DNA from 2 places in the Arthrobacter sp. efr-133-TYG-120 genome. Region 1 is predicted to be linked to the other one. Evidence: predicted binding sites of a transcription regulator. Region 1 holds the regulator's gene; the other holds the start of a gene.
The links. Region 1 encodes HrcA, which represses chaperone genes, less so after heat shock. Its sites were predicted from a motif close to TTNGCACTCGNNNNNNNCGAGTGCNAA; they were not measured.
Positions count from the first base shown of each region.

Region 2: groL (chaperonin GroEL) is a predicted target of HrcA. The motif match lies at 1,877-1,903, and genes of this name have one in related genera.

Region 1 is NZ_JARVRI010000010.1:5,516-13,723, forward strand. Features, by position in the region: gene lepA (translation elongation factor 4) at 25-1,878, shown strand; gene hemW (radical SAM family heme chaperone HemW) at 1,942-3,171, shown strand; gene QRN51_RS05725 (DUF4870 domain-containing protein) at 3,229-3,642, opposite strand; gene QRN51_RS05730 (DUF3097 family protein) at 3,746-4,603, opposite strand; gene hrcA (heat-inducible transcriptional repressor HrcA) at 4,784-5,797, shown strand; gene dnaJ (molecular chaperone DnaJ) at 5,865-6,995, shown strand; gene QRN51_RS05745 (16S rRNA (uracil(1498)-N(3))-methyltransferase) at 6,998-7,774, shown strand; gene QRN51_RS05750 (GerMN domain-containing protein) at 7,806-8,208, opposite strand, start outside.
Region 2 is NZ_JARVRI010000014.1:231,879-240,086, reverse strand. Features, by position in the region: gene groL (chaperonin GroEL) at 37-1,665, opposite strand; gene QRN51_RS09375 (ABC transporter substrate-binding protein) at 1,961-3,217, opposite strand; gene QRN51_RS09370 (cold-shock protein) at 3,313-3,516, opposite strand; gene QRN51_RS09365 (LytR C-terminal domain-containing protein) at 3,656-4,279, opposite strand; gene QRN51_RS09360 (DUF3263 domain-containing protein) at 4,329-4,664, opposite strand; gene QRN51_RS09355 (uracil-DNA glycosylase) at 4,801-5,568, shown strand; gene QRN51_RS09350 (siderophore-interacting protein) at 5,584-6,423, shown strand; gene QRN51_RS09345 (threonine/serine exporter family protein) at 6,458-7,936, opposite strand; gene QRN51_RS09340 (lipid II:glycine glycyltransferase FemX) at 8,033-8,208, opposite strand, start outside.

The DNA.
Region 1 (8,208 bases):
GAGTATCGACAGTAAGGACCCTGCGTGTCTCCCATGGCCCGCACCGCACCGGTGCCCGCCGCGACAGATCCGGCCATCATCCGGAACTTCTGCATCATCGCCCACATCGACCACGGTAAATCCACCCTGGCCGACCGCATGTTGCAGTACACCGGCGTCGTTAAGTCCCGCGACATGAAGGCCCAGTATCTGGACCGCATGGATATCGAACGCGAACGTGGCATCACCATCAAGTCCCAGGCTGTGCGCATGCCTTGGGAACTCGACGGCACCAGCTACGCCCTGAACATGATCGATACCCCCGGCCACGTTGACTTCACCTATGAGGTTTCCCGTTCCCTTGCGGCCTGTGAAGGCGCGGTCCTCTTGGTGGATGCCGCCCAGGGCATCGAGGCCCAGACCCTGGCCAACCTCTACCTGGCGATGGAAAACAACCTCACCATCATTCCGGTGCTCAACAAGATCGACCTCCCGGCCGCCCAGCCCGAAAAGTATGCCGCGGAACTCGCCAACCTGATCGGCGGCGATCCCGAGGACGTGCTGCGCGTGTCCGGCAAGACCGGCGTCGGCGTGGAGGCCCTCCTGGACAAGATCGTCCGCGATCTTCCAGCCCCTGTCGGCGACCCGGACGCTCCGGCCCGCGCCATGATCTTCGACTCCGTGTATGACACCTACCGCGGCGTGGTCACCTACGTCCGTGTCGTGGACGGCATGCTGCACCCACGCGAGCGGATCCAGATGATGTCCACCCGCGCCACCCACGAGCTCCTGGAAATCGGTGTCAGCTCTCCGGAACCCACACCCTCCAAAGGGCTGGGCGTCGGCGAGGTAGGCTACCTCATCACCGGCGTGAAGGACGTCCGCCAGTCGAAGGTCGGCGACACCGTGACCAACCTGGCCAAGCCCGCTTCGGAATCCCTGGCCGGTTACGCCGATGCCAAGCCCATGGTCTTCTCCGGCTTGTACCCCTTGGACGGCACGGACTATCCCGTTCTGCGGGATGCCCTCGAGAAGCTGATGCTCAACGACGCCGCGCTCGTCTACGAGCCGGAGACGTCCGCCGCCCTGGGCTTCGGTTTCCGCGTGGGCTTCCTGGGCCTGCTGCACTTGGAAATCACCCGTGAACGCCTCGAGCGAGAATACAACCTCGACCTCATCTCCACCGCTCCCAACGTTGAGTACGAGGTCACGCTTGAGGACAAACGCGTCCTGCACGTCACCAACCCCAGCGAATACCCCACGGGCAAAATCGCCGAGGTGCGCGAACCAATGGTGTCTGCCACCATCCTGGCTCCCAATGAGTTTGTGGGCGCCATCATGGAGCTGTGCCAGAGCCGCCGCGGGGTCATGGGCGGCATGGACTACCTCTCGGAAGACCGGGTGGAAATCCGGTATCGCCTGCCGCTGGCCGAGATTGTCTTCGACTTCTTCGACATCCTCAAGTCCAAGACCCGCGGCTATGGATCGCTGGACTGGAAGGCCGACGGCGAGCAGGTTGCCGACCTGGTCAAGGTGGACATCATGCTCCAGGGTGAGCAGGTTGACGCTTTCAGCGCTATCACCCACCGGGACAAGGCCTACGCCTACGGCGTCATGATGACAGGCAAGCTGCGCGAGCTCATTCCCCGCCAGCAGTTCGAGGTCCCCATCCAGGCCGCCATCGGCTCCCGGATCATCGCCCGCGAGAGTATCCGCGCCATCCGCAAGGACGTCCTTGCGAAGTGCTACGGCGGTGACATCACCCGTAAGCGCAAACTTCTGGAAAAGCAGAAGGAAGGCAAGAAGCGCATGAAGATGGTGGGCCGCGTGGAAGTTCCACAGGAAGCATTCATCGCAGCGCTGACCACCGACGAATCCAAGGACAAGGCCAAGAAGTAATGCGGCTGTCCGCCCGGAACACTGCGGTACAGGCGGGCACAGAACGGCCCCGGAGGGAGTTCCGTGCCTAGCGTTCTTCCCCTTGGGGATCCGGCACCTGCGGACGGCATCTTGCCTCCGCAGGTGCTCGACGGCGTCGTTTCGCGCAAGTTTGGACTGTACGTCCACATACCTTTCTGTGCCGTGCGTTGCGGATACTGCGATTTCAACACCTACACCGCCACTGAGCTTGGCGGCGGCGCCTCCCAGGACGCCTACGCGTCCACTGCCATTTCGGAAGTGGAGTTCGCCGTCCGGGCCATGGAAGCCTCCGGGCTGCCGCAGCGGCCCCTGAGCACGGTGTTCTTCGGCGGCGGCACGCCGACCCTCCTGCCTGCTGAAGATCTCGCACGCATCCTGACGGCCGCCGTCGGGCACTGGGGACTGGAAGCCGGAGCCGAAGTCACCACTGAAGCGAATCCGGACTCCGTGACGCCGGAGTCCCTCCAGCTGCTCGCGGATGCCGGCTTTACGCGGATTTCCTTCGGCATGCAGTCGGCAGTCCCTCACGTGCTCAAGGTCCTGGACCGTACACACACACCCAGCCGCGTCCCCTTGGTGGTCCAATGGGCGCGCGACGCCGGTCTTGCCGTGAGCCTCGACCTCATCTACGGCACTCCCGGCGAGTCGATGGCTGATTGGCAGATCTCCCTGGAGACTGCCTTGTCCTACAGTCCGGACCACATCAGCGCCTACGCGCTGATTGTGGAAGAAGGCACCAAGCTGGCGGCACAGATCCGGCGCGGCGAGGTTCCCGGGATCGACGACGACGACCACGCCGCGAAGTACGAACTCGCCGATCAGCTGATCAGCGCCGCCGGTCTGGACTGGTACGAGGTCAGCAATTGGTCCCGTACGCCCGAACAGGCGTGCAAACACAACCTTGCCTACTGGCGGGGAGACGACTGGTGGGGCATCGGACCCGGTGCGCATTCCCACATGGGCGGCGTCCGCTGGTGGAACGTCAAGCACCCCACCGCCTATGCCAACAGACTCGGTAGCGGGGCCTCGCCGGCCGCTGGACGGGAAACGCTCGACGCCGGAACCCGGGAAGTGGAACGCATCATGCTGGAGGCGCGCCTCGGCACCGGGCTTCAAGTCGACGCGCTCGACAAGGTGGGCCGCCACGCCGTTGCAGGCCTCATTGCCGACGGCCTGGTTGAACCCGCAGCGGCCTTCCAGGGACGGCTGGTCCTGACCCTCAAGGGCCGGCTACTCGCCGATGCCGTGGTCCGCCGGATCCTTCCGGACTAGCGGCAGGCGTCAGCGCCCGGAGCGGGAGGCTACATAGGCATCCGCCGCGAGGACCGGCTACTTGATCCAGCGCAGGTTGAAGCGGTAGCGGTGCGGCTGACCGTGGTTGACGCGGATTCCGGCCGACACCGAGAAGCAGGTCACTGCGACCCAAATCGCCGTGGCCAAAACCGCGAACAGGTTTCCCACCACCGGGAGCAGGACCAGGATGTTTGCGAGTACTGCGGCAATCGTCGGAGGCAAAGTGAAGTTGAGCGCTTCCTTGGATTCCTGGGCCGTGAACGGGCCACGCTCGCGGAAGATCAGGTAGATCAGGAGCGAAGGCACGCAGCCGAGGATTCCTCCAAAGTGCGCCAGGGTTGCCCACTGCCGGTCTTCCGAGGCAGTCAAGGGCAGCGCGTTGGCAGGAACGCCGTGGTACTGGGACTGGCCCGAGGTGCCGTCCCGATCGTCAGGAGCGTTGTCTGCCACAGTTTCTTCCTTCGAGTGTCTATCGGTGCAGTGTTGCTGTCCCAGAATACTTGCTTGGCACGCGGTCAGCCGACCAACTGCTGTCCCCTACGCAGGTAATTCATCACGGAACGGTCAGGAAATCGATCACTTCCTCCACGCGACCCAGCAGAGACGCCTCCAAATCGGCGTAGCTGTGGACGGCGCCCAGCAGCTTCTGCCAACCCAGTCCGATGTCCTCGGCCGTTTCATGCGGCCAGCCGAACGCCTTCAGGATCCCGGTCTTCCAATCCGTGCCCCGCGCGATGGTCGGCCATTGCTCGATCCCCAACACCTTGGGCCGGATTGCCTGCCAGACGTCCACGTAGGGGTGTCCCACGATCAAGACGTTTCCCGCGGCGCCCGGCAGCATCATGGCGTCGGCAGCAATCCGCGACTCCTTCGAATCCGGGACCAAGTGGTCCACAAGGATCCCGAGACGGCGGCCCGGGCCCGGGGAGAATGCGGCTATTGCCGCCTTGAGATCGTCCACGCCATGCAACGGCTCGACGACGATACCCTCCACCCGGAGGTCATCTCCCCACACCTTTTCCACAAGTTCGGCGTCGTGCTTACCTTCCACCCATATCCGGCTCGCCTTGGCGACTTGGGCCCGCTGGCCGGCGACTCGGACGGATCCTGATGCTGTCCTGCCTGCTGGCGCCGCCCCCTTGGCGGCGGCCGGGCGTGGGGCAGGCGGCAGGAGCTTCACTGCTTGTCCCTCCAGCAGGAATCCGAAGCCAAGCCGGAACGACTTGGCTTTTCCCCGCCGATCCTCCAGCACCACAATGTGCATGCCTCCGGACTTCTCCACCCTGGTCACGGCCCCGACCCAGCCGGACTGGACGTCTTCGAGAACCATTCCGCGTTCAACAGGAACCTCAGGCAGTTGCCGTTTGGCAGGCGAGGAGAGGTCTTGCGGGCCCCAATTGTCGTAAGACACGGTCTTCACACCACTTTGCGCTAGGGGATCGGTCACGGTCCGTGGCGTTGCGCAGGACCGCGCGGGAATCATGTTCGCCGCGAGCGGTACCAATGCTAACAACGAGGTGGCTCATACTAGACTTGTTAGCACTTGGGCATGTTGAGTGCTAACTGTTGAAATGTTGATTGGAGGTGGGCAGTGAGCGAACCACGCAAGCTTGAAGTGTTACGCGCCATCGTGGAGGACTACGTTCACTCCCGCGAGCCGGTCGGTTCCAAAGCCTTGGTTGAACGGCACCATCTGGGAGTGTCGAGCGCAACCATCCGCAATGACATGGCCCTCTTGGAAGAAGAAGGCCTCATTGCCGCACCGCACACGAGCGCCGGCCGCATTCCCACGGACAAAGGTTATCGCCTGTTCGTCGACCGTATTTCCGAGGTCAAACCACTTTCGGCCGCCGAGCGCCGGGCCATCCACTCCTTGCTTGAGGGACCTGACGACGTCGAGGACATCCTTGAGCGCACCGTCCGGCTCCTCTCGCAACTGACCAACCAGGTCGCCGTCGTGCAGTATCCGCACCTGAGCCGCGCGCGCGTCCGGCACATTGAGTTTGTCCTTTTGGCACCGCGCCAGGTCCTGGTGGTGTTGATCGCCGATTCGGGCAAGGTGGAACAGGGCGTTGTGCACGCAGCGACGGACACCGCTGACGACGAACTCATGGCCTTGCGGGCGCGATTCCTTGGAAGCATCGCCGGCTCCCAGCTCGACCTCATGCCGCAAGTGCTGCCATCGGTGGTTGCCCTGTGCCCGCCGGCGCTTCGGAACCTTGCCGGCGCCCTTGCCCACGGCCTGGAAAGGCTTGCCGAGCGGAGCCGCGACGAACGCATGGTCATGGCAGGCACGGCAAACCTGGCCCGCTCCAACGTGGACTTCCCGCTGAGCATCGGTCCGGTCCTCGAAGCGCTTGAGGAACAGGTGGTCATGTTGCGGCTTTTGTCCGACATGGCGGAAGACCCCCGGGGCGTCACGGTGAGTATCGGCCGCGAAAACCCCTACGACGGCCTCTCCGAGGCTTCGGTGGTTGCCACGGGCTACGGTCCGGGCAGCAGTGCCAAGATCGGCATTCTTGGACCCACCCGCATGGACTATCCCAACACCATGGCGGCCGTCCGTGCCGTCGCACGCTACCTTTCCCGCATTCTGGGCGGCTGACGGCCTCGGCTGGAAACCGCCCCGCAAGAAACGCAGTGGAACCGTAAACAAGGAAGAGATACCGACTTTGAGCAGTCACTATGACGTTCTGGGCGTCTCGCCGGAAGCAACCGGCGAGGAGATCAAGAAGGCCTACCGCAAACTCGCACGTAAGCTGCACCCCGATGTGAACCCCGGGGCCGGCGCTGCAGAGGAATTCAAGGCGGTGACCCACGCTTACGAGGTCCTCTCCGACCCACAGAAGCGCCGCGTCTACGACGCCACCGGCAACGAGAACGGGACCGACAACGGTTTCGGCGGCGGCTACGCGGGCCAGGGATTCGCCTTCCAGGACATCTTCGACACCTTCTTCGGCGGAGGAGGTGGCGGCATGCAAGGCCCCGCATCACGCATGCGCCGCGGGCAGGACGCCTTGATCAGTGTCCGCATCGACTTGCGCGAAGCCGTCTTCGGTGTCAACAAAAAGCTCGAAGTGGACACTGCAGTCATCTGTCCCACGTGCGAAGGCTCATGCTGCCGACCGGGCACCCACCCGGAACGCTGCGACATCTGTGGCGGCTCGGGCCAGGTCCAGCGGGCCGTGCGCTCGATCCTCGGCCAGGTCATGACCGCCGCGCCGTGTGGATCATGCGAAGGTTTCGGCTCGATCATCAAGGATCCCTGTAATGAGTGCAACGGCCAGGGCCGCATCCGCAGCCGCCGTTCACTGACCGTCAAGGTGCCTGGCGGCGTCGCTACCGGGACCCGCATCCAGCTGTCGTCGCAAGGCGAAGCAGGCCCCGCAGGCGGGCCTCCCGGCGACCTCTACGTGGAGATCCGGGTCAACAGCGACTCCACCTACATCCGCGAAGGCGACGACCTCCACGCCACGCTGAGCGTCCCCATGACCGCCGCGGCGCTGGGTACCGAGCTCCAGCTTGAGACTTTCGACGGTCCCCAGGAAATCGACGTCAAGTCCGGCACGCAGTCCGGCGAAGTCATCACCCTGCGCGGGCTGGGCGTCACCCATCTCCGCGGCTACGGCAGGGGAGACCTCAAGGTGCACCTTCACGTTGAGACGCCCGGCAAGCTCGACGCCGCACAGGAAGACCTGCTTCGCCAACTGGCCAAGTTGCGCGGGGAGCAGTTCACCGAAGGCAAGCTTGTGGCCAGTGGAGGTATGTTCGCGAAGCTGCGGGACAAGCTCGGTAACCTGTAGCGGTGAGCAACCCCGTATTCTTCACAGCTGCCGGATCGCTTGATGGGCTCGGCCCTGGCGACTCTTTCATGCTTGACGGCGCCGAAGCCAGGCATGCAGTCACCGTCAAGCGCCTGGAAATCGGCGAAGCCGTCGATATCGCCGACGGTGCCGGCAAACGGCTCACGGGCACCGTGGCCGAATCCGGGCAGGGAACCCTGACGGTCCTTGCCTCCGCCGTCCAGGAGGAACACCAGCCAGCCGTACGGCTCGTGTTGGTCCAGGCCCTCGCGAAGGGCGACCGGGACGAGCTCGCCGTCGAAACGGCAACGGAACTCGGGATCGACGCCGTCGTGCCCTGGCAGGCGGAACGTTCCATCGTGCGCTGGAAGGGTGACCGGGCGGCAAAAGCCCACGCGAAATGGCAATCTGTCGCCACGGCAGCCGCCAAGCAGGCGCGGCGCGCGTGGATTCCCGAGGTGCGTGCCGCCGTCGACGGCTCCGGCCTGGCTGCGGCCGTTGCCGCCGCCGATCTGGCGATCATCCTGCACGAGGACGCGAAACGTCCGCTGCGGGAGGTCCTGGAGAAGTGGCACGGCGGGGTTTCCGACGCCGATGCCGGGGCTGGGCGGGAAGTGCTGCTCATTGTCGGCCCAGAGGGCGGCATTTCACCGCGCGAAGTGACGAAACTCAGCGACGTCGGCGCCGTCACCGCGCTCTTGGGCCACCACGTGCTTCGCTCGTCGACGGCGGGTCCTGCCGCCGTCGTGCTCGCCAGTGACATCCTGGGGCGCTGGTAGCCCGCAGCACGTCCTAGATCAGCGGACGTCCTCAGCGAACGGTGAAAGTACGGGTATCAGTCGCGATGTCCGCGTCGTTGGGTCCCATCAAGGAGACCCGCAATTCGTAGCGGCCCGCTCCGAGCCCCACTGTGAAGCTGAAGGTTCCACCCTGTCCCGGAACGGTCGAGGCAGTGACCTGCCCGGCGAGGTACGAGGACTTGTCGCCGTTTGAGTTCTCGCGAAGGATTTGCCAATGCAGCTTCTTCGAGGGGTCCGTGCTTCGGCCGTTGAACTTGACCGGACCGGAAGGCAAGGTCAGGTCCTCCTGCGGGTCGATGATCCACACCGGCGCCACCATGGAGGCGTCGCGCACCATCGGATCGCCGAGTTTGACCTGGCCGAATGCCATGTAGTCCGTGTGCCCGTCAACCAGGATGGTCACCTTGATCTGC
Region 2 (8,208 bases), on a different contig from region 1:
GCCGTCGTGCGTGTGGCTGGTGGGCTACAGCGGGGGCTAGAAGCCGCCCATGCCGCCCATGTCGTCGCCGCCACCCATAGACGGAGCGTTCTTCTCCGGCTTGTCGGCAACAACGGCCTCGGTGGTCAGGAACAGACCAGCGATGGAGGCAGCGTTCTGGAGAGCCGAGCGGGTGACCTTTACGGGGTCGTTGACGCCGGCAGCCAGCAGGTCCTCGTAAACGCCGGTTGCAGCGTTCAGGCCGTGACCCGACGGCAGGCCGCGGACCTTGTCGATAACAACGCCCGGCTCGAGGCCAGCGTTGTAAGCGATCTGCTTGAGCGGAGCGTCGATGGCAACGCGGACGATGTTGGCGCCCGTTGCTTCGTCGCCTTCGAGCTGCAGGTTGGCGAATGCCTTGGCACCGGCCTGGATGAGGGCAACGCCACCACCGGCGACGATGCCTTCTTCAACGGCAGCCTTCGCGTTGCGGACTGCGTCCTCAATGCGGTGCTTGCGCTCCTTGAGCTCTACCTCGGTTGCGGCACCGGCCTTGATGACTGCAACGCCACCGGCCAGCTTGGCCAGGCGCTCCTGCAGCTTCTCGCGGTCGTAGTCGGAATCGGAGTTCTCGATCTCGGCACGGATCTGCGCCACGCGGCCGGCGATGGCGTCGGCGTCGCCGGCACCTTCGACGATGGTGGTCTCGTCCTTGGTGACAACAACCTTGCGGGCGTTGCCGAGCAGTTCGAGGGTTGCGTTCTCGAGGCTGAGGCCGACCTCCGAGGAGATGACCTGGCCACCGGTGAGGATGGCGATGTCGGCGAGCTGTGCCTTGCGGCGGTCACCGAAGCCCGGAGCCTTGACGGCAACGGACTTGAAGGTGCCACGGATCTTGTTGACGATCAGGGTGGCCAGGGCCTCACCCTCGATGTCTTCGGCGATGATCAGCAGCGGCTTGTTGGACTGCATGACCTTCTCCAGGACCGCAACGAGTTCCTTCACGTTGGAGATCTTGGAGTTGACGATCAGGATATACGGGTCTTCAAGGACCGTTTCCTGGCGCTCTGCGTCGGTGACGAAGTAAGCGGAGATGTAACCCTTGTCGAAGCGCATGCCTTCGGTGAGCTCAAGCTCCAGGCCGAAGGTGTTGGACTCCTCGACCGTGATGACGCCTTCCTTGCCGACCTTGTCCAGGGCTTCAGCAATGAGGTTACCGATTTCGGTGTCGCCGGCAGAGATGGAAGCCGTGGCTGCGATCTCTTCCTTGGTCTCGATCTCCTTGGCGGAGGCGAGCAGCTCGCGGATGACGGCGTCAACAGCCTTCTCGATGCCGCGCTTGAGGGACAGCGGGTCGGCGCCGGCAGCTACGTTGCGCAGGCCTTCCTTGACGAGGGCCTGGGCCAGGACGGTGGCGGTGGTGGTGCCGTCGCCAGCGACGTCGTCCGTCTTCTTGGCAACTTCCTTGACCAGCTCGGCGCCGATCTTCTCGTAAGGATCGTCCAGCTCGATCTCCTTGGCGATGGAAACACCATCGTTGGTGATCGTGGGGGCGCCCCACTTCTTTTCGAGGACGACGTTGCGTCCACGCGGGCCGAGGGTGACCTTGACGGCGTCGGCGAGGATGTTCAGACCCCGCTCGAGACCGCGGCGTGCCTCTTCATCAAATGCAATGATCTTGGCCATAACGGCGGTAGTCCTTTCGGGACAGTCGTTAAGAAGGTGCCTTCACTGCGGTGCCCGCGACGGACGATCCTTCACATTCGGCCTCTGTACGCCGCGTGCTCCGGATCTCACCCCAGCAAGGTTTTCTTTGTTCCCCCAGGCACCGCCACCATTCCACACGGCCGAAGCCGTGAAGGATTAGCAGTCAATGCCTGAGAGTGCTAATCAATAATTAGCACTCACCCGAGGAGAGTGCAAGCAGGAAGAGCCGGAAACTACTCGCCACGCCCAGGGAATTCGCTACGGGCACAAGCCGTCACGGAGTCCGGGAGGCCGTCTCTTTGCCACTGACCCGCGCAGTGTTGTCAGCCCCGTAGGTGAAGACCATGTAATTGGACGAGGTAACGTCCCCGTTGGCGTCGAACCCGATGGTGCCGGACTCGCCGTCGTAATCCGGGAGCTTGGCCCCCTTCAGCACCTCGACGCAGTCCTTGTATGAGGCACAAGACGTACGTTCTTTCGTTGCCGCATCGCCCGACGCCGGACGCACTCCGCCGGACACAGTGGTGAGCCAGGCCGCGATCGAGCCTCCCGCATCGTCGCCCGCCGTTGAGGCGGCAAGCGCCGCGAGGGTGACGGCGTCGTACGTCTCGGCAGCGTACGTCGTGTCCTTGAGCTTGGGGTCGATGCCCGTCAGCTCGGCTTGGAACTCCGCATTCGGGAAGACGCCCGGAAGAATTCCCCGCGCGCCGTCGAGGCCACCTGCACCGAGCGCGGTTCCGTATTGGCGGATCGCGCCGTCGCTCAAGATCAGGCTCTTGCCGCTCAGCCCCGCATTCAGGAGCTCAGCCAGGGCGCCTTGGGCGCCATCACGGGCAACCACGACGACGGCGTCCGGCGTACCGGACTTGATGCCCGCCGCGGCGGGAGCTGCTTTGCCTGCCGCGAATTCCTCGTTGGACACGGCGTCCATTCCGAGGCCGCGGGCAGCGTCCAGGACCGCTCCCGAGACGCGCGTACCGTAATCCCCGGCTTCGTGGAGGACCGAAATGCGCCTGGCGCCGGCGTCGCGGGCAAGCTTCGCCAGGACGCTGCCCTGTGCGGCATCAGCGGCAGACGTGCGGAAGTAGAAGCCGCCATTCTTGTAGCTGCTCAGCCCCGACGCCGTGTTCGCCGGCGAGATGAGCGGAATCCGGGCGGGAGAGAGCACATCGATCGCGGCGGGCGCATGGCTCGAATCGCTCGGCCCCACGACGACGTCTGCGTGGGCGGACATCAACGCCTTGGCTTGTGCAGCCGTGTCGGCGGTGAAGGCCGCCGCGCCGGCCCCTTGGCTAGCGCCACTGCCTTCACCGGCCGCCGTCGCCGGAAGCAACTCGACGGGACGGCCCTTGTATCCGCCGGCGTCGTTGATTTGTTTGACAGCCAACTTGGCGGCAGCCAGCTCGGACTCGTTGAGGAATGCGGAACCACCGGTATTGTCCAGGATCACGCCGATGCGCAGGACGCCGTCACCGCTCGGCGTAACCGAGGCAAGCCTGGCGTTGCCGACGGGGGCGGAACATCCGGCCACTCCAAGGGCCAAGGCTGCCGAAGCTGCAAGAAGAGAAACTACCCGGGACCGGCGCGCTCCGAGGGGCCAGGACAGCTCTGTTGCCGCAACACCCACTAGATAAGCCGCACGCTTTCTGCCTGCGGGCCCTTCTGGCCCTCGCCCAGTTCGAAGTCGACGCGTTGTCCTTCTTCGAGCGCACGGAAGCCATCCATCTGGATGGCGGACCAATGCACAAAGATGTCGTCACCGGACTCATCCACGGTGATGAATCCGTAGCCCTTTTCGGCATTGAACCATTTGACGGTTCCCAAAGCCATGATCCCCACACTTTCAACTAGCAGTGGCCGGCTTCCGGGATCTCCGGGCCAGCTCACAACTACTGTAACCACAGTCACGTTGCCGTAGCGCAACCTTGGGTGCGGGTGGCCGCAATGTTATTGAGGCGTAACCGAGTTGCTATTTGTAACCGGGGCCCAGAACCACAACCACGGGCTGCTGGAACTCCGCGCTGTCCACGAGGTTGGAAATGCCCAGCAATTTGCCGAGGGCTTCGGCATTGCCCTTCTGCGCCGCGCCTTTGTAGAAGACCGACGACGTCTGCTGGGGCATGCCGCCCCAATTTGCGACAGTGGACAACGGCCATCCTCCGCCTTGCACCATGCCGGCCACACGCGCAGCCAGGCCACCGGTGGTGGTGCCGTTGTAGACCGCTACTGCCGCCGTCTTGTCCAATGGCGCCGTGGTCGGCGTCGGCGTCGGCGTGCTGGACGGAGTGTCGCCCGGGCTCGGCTGGGTGGACGGCTGGCTGGATGCCTGCGCAGAGCTGTTCGCCGAAGGTGGCGCCGCGGCGCTTTGCTTGGAAGTGTCAGCGGTGACGACGGCTTGCGGCGTCGTCGACGAGGTGAAGCCAAGCTTCGGAAGGATCAGGAAGGCAACGAGTCCTACGGCAAGTGCGATGCCGCCCAGCAGCAGCACCGGCCACAGGGCCGGCCGGGAAGCAGACGCGACGAGCCTGTGGACACCTTGCCGCGATGAGCTCTGCGGGACACGGTCGAATTCATCCCGGGCAAATTTGGTCATGGTGAAGCCTTGTCCTTGCTGCTTGCTGGCTGGGGGATCAGCGGGTGCTCTATGCGTCGGAACCGAGACGGCGCGCTGTGCGGGCCCTCTGACGTGACATACGTAGTCTACGCAATCTCTTGACCAGCATAGGATCGTGCGCCAATGCTTCCTCGGTGTCTATGAGGGCATTGAGCAGCTGATAGTAGTGGGTCGCGGAGAGATCGAAGAGTTCCCGGACGGCCTGTTCCTTGGCCCCGGCGTACTTCCACCATTGCCTCTCCAGGGCGAGCATCTGCTGTTCACGCTCGCCGAGCGGCGAATCACTGCGGAGTCCGGCGGACAGGTCTTCGAGCACCAATCCAGTTGCTTCGGACGCCATGGGTTCCCGTGCGGGTTCTGCCACGACACACTCCTTCGACGCATTGACTGAAAAATGTCCCCCGCCCATGGTAACGGGCGAATAACACCGATGTCATTTGCCCCGCCGCCTTGAGGGCCGGCGCTTTCCCCCGGACCGCGAGGACAGGGACAATGGCTGGGTGGCAGGCGAAGAAGCGTTATTTGAGCTTGAATCCGAAGATCACTCCGCCGGGTTCGAGGCACTACCCGGAATGGCCTTGGAGGATCTCATGGCGCCGGACTGGGCGGGCGCGCTCTCCGGCATCGAGGACGAGTTGCGCTCGGTGCTCGCCTTCGTGGCGGCCGAGGCCGGCCGCGGAGCGCACGTGCTGCCTGCGGCGTCCAACATACTTCGTGCCTTCCGGCAGCCGCTGGCCGACGTGAAGGTGCTGATCCTGGGCCAGGACCCCTACCCGACGCCGGGACACGCCGTCGGGCTCTCTTTCGCGGTTTCCGGACAAACACGGCCCATCCCCCGCAGCCTCTCGAACATCTACCGGGAGATGGAAACCGATCTCGGGCTCCCGCCGCGGGTCCACGGCGATCTTTCGGCCTGGACGGGCCAAGGAGTACTCCTCCTGAACAGGGTGCTCAGCGTCGCGGCCGGTGCTGCCGGCTCGCACCGGGGCAAAGGCTGGGAGGCCATCACGACGGCGGCGGTCACCGCCGTCGCCCGCCGACGAAATGCTGCCGGGCAGCAGAGTCCGCTCGTCGCGATCCTGTGGGGCAAGGACGCTGAAGCCGTACAGCCGCTGCTTGAAGGCGCCCCCGTGATCTCCTCCGCCCATCCCAGCCCGCTCTCCGCGTCGCGGGGCTTCTTCGGCTCTCGCCCGTTCAGCCGCGCCAACGCCCTGCTCCGGATGCAAGGCGCGGATCCCGTCATCTGGGAGCTTCCACCGCTGCCCTAGCTTAGGCTTGCCTACATGACATCTTTGCCCGCCACGTCGTCTGCATCCCGCAATACCCGCCCCCAAGTGAACCTGACTGTGCTGCGCACGGAACAGCTTTCGCCCCACATGGTGCGGATCATTGCTGGTGGACCCGGATTTGCCGGTTATGCGAACAACGGCTTCGTGGACCGATATGTGAAGATCGTGTTCCCGCAGCCCGGCGTCGAGTATGAGTTGCCGCTGGATCTGTGGGCCATCCGCGACACCATGCCGCGCGAACAATGGCCGTACACCCGCACCTACACCGTCCGTTGGGTGGACGAAGCTGCGCAGGAACTGGCAATCGACTTCGTAGTCCACGGCGACGAAGGCCTTGCAGGCCCATGGGCCCTGGCGGCCCAGCCCGGCGACACACTTGTCTTCACGGGCCCCGGCGGCGCCTACAACCCGGCGCCCGACGCCGACTGGTACCTTTTCGCCGGCGACGACGCCGCGCTCCCGGCGATTGCCGCCGCGATCGAATCCCTGCCGGCCGACGCGAAGGGCCTTGCTTTCCTCGAAGTCGATAGCGACGCGGACATCCTTGATATCGCCGCTCCCGAGGGCGTGGAGCTGCGCTGGCTCCTTCGCTCCGGAGTCCCGGCCGGATCAAGCTCGATCCTGCTCGATGCCTTGGGCGAAGCCGAGTGGCTGCCCGGACGCGTAGACGTGTTTGCGCACGGTGAACGCGGCTACATGAAGGGCCTGCGCGACATCTTCTTCAAGCAGCGTGGGCTCGAGCGGTCCCAGGTATCGCTTTCCGGATACTGGGCCCAGGGGCGTGTGGAGGACGATTTCCAGGCGGAGAAGAAACTCCCTATCGGGCAGATCTAGCGGCCCTTACCGCTTGGCGGCCCAGCGGACGCGGCTAGCGCCGGCGTACGCGGCGGCGCTCGTTGCTGGCCAGTCCCTTGGTCAGTGGCCGGGCAAGGTTGTCCCCCAGCACGATTCCCGCGGCCACACCCAGCACGATTGCTCCGGCGTTGAGCATGCCTCCCGAACCCACCAGTACATCTGCTTCTTGCACCGTCAATACATACATGGAACGGAATATCTTCAGGCCCGGGAGCAGGATGAGGGCTGCCGGGACGGCGACCACGAGCTGCGGGGCTCCGAGCCTGAGCGCCACCATCCGCGCGAGCAGGCCGATGACCACGGCGGAAATCGCCGGCGAGAGCCGGTCTCCGAAACCAAGGCTGGAAGCCCCCCACAAGACGAAGTAACCCACCAAACCCACTGCCGCCGTCGGGAGCAGAAGTTTGAGCAGGGTCTGTTCGGTGATGCCGATGGCAATCACGGCTACGGCTATCAGGATGGCCTGGCCCCACAATGGATACGCCTCGGGGAATGTTTGCGTGACGTCGATCGCGACGCTGCCGATGAGGTCACCCACAACTACCGCGACGGCGATGCCCGCAACGATCGCGCCGAAGGTCAGGATCGTGGACAGGAATCGTCCGGCCGCAGTCACGGGGAATCCGTTGATGGCGTCTTGCACGGAAGAGACGAGCCGCCCGGTTGGCAACAGCAGGAGAATGCCGCCCGCCACGACGATGGACGGCGGGATGTCCGCCCCGGTCCAGTGGAGCATGAGCGCGATGAACGTGACCAGGAAGGAGCAGGCCGCTGTCACGAAGAAGTCGGGCGTGCGCCACTTGCCCAATTGCCGGGCCACGAGATTGACAAGCATGTTGGAGACGAAAGCCAGGGCGGAAGCGCCAAGTCCCCCGCCCAGGACTCCGACGAAGACAGCAGAGAAGACGCCGAACGCCATGGTGACCATCCACCGTGGGAAGGGCTTGCTGCTGCGGATAATGTCATCCAGCCGGTTCACCGCTTCCGACCTGCCTACACCGCCAGCCACGATATCCGTGACGAGTTGGTGCACCTGGGCCAGGCCTGCGTAGTTGTTGGTCCAGGAGCGAACAACCCGGAGCAGTGTGATGGGGGTCTGGTCCTTGGGCGCATAGTTGAGCGCGACCGACTGGTTGGTGATGTCCACTTCGATGTTCTTCAAGCCGAGCGCAGCCGTGACCGCGATGATGCTGGTCTCCACTTCCAGGGCACCTGCCCCGTAGCGGAACATCGTTTCGGCCATATGCAGGGCGAAGTCGATGGTCTTGCGGGCCGATGCGTCAACACCGCCCACATGGATGATGGGGTTGGCGTAGGGACTACCCGCCAGGCGGTCGACGATGCTCATGGGGGCAGTGGGAGGGTTCTCCCCCTGCACCAGCCTGCGAAGCATGCGCTTGGCGTTGACATTCTGGCGCACCTGGGATGGCTTGAGCGGCTGCGTCTTGGGCAAGCCGTCCGTGTTGGGCCTGTTGTCGGGGCGGTCAGTCACGCGGGTGTTCCTCCAAAGGGCGTGGTTCCTCCATATACGGGGTAGTGCAACATGCGGTAGGCGGGGTGGCGCTGCGAGCCTTCTGGAACTGCTGGCCTAGTAGAACTGTTGACCCGTGCGACGGGTGTAGATCTGCCGTGCGATACGTTCGCCCGCAGCAGTCCAGAGCTTGTACTTCAGCGGGCTGATGACTTGGTCATAGCAGCCGACGAAGTCGGTGACGGTCTTGCTGAAGCTGGTCTTGAACAGGCCAAGTCCGTGGAACGGGTGCG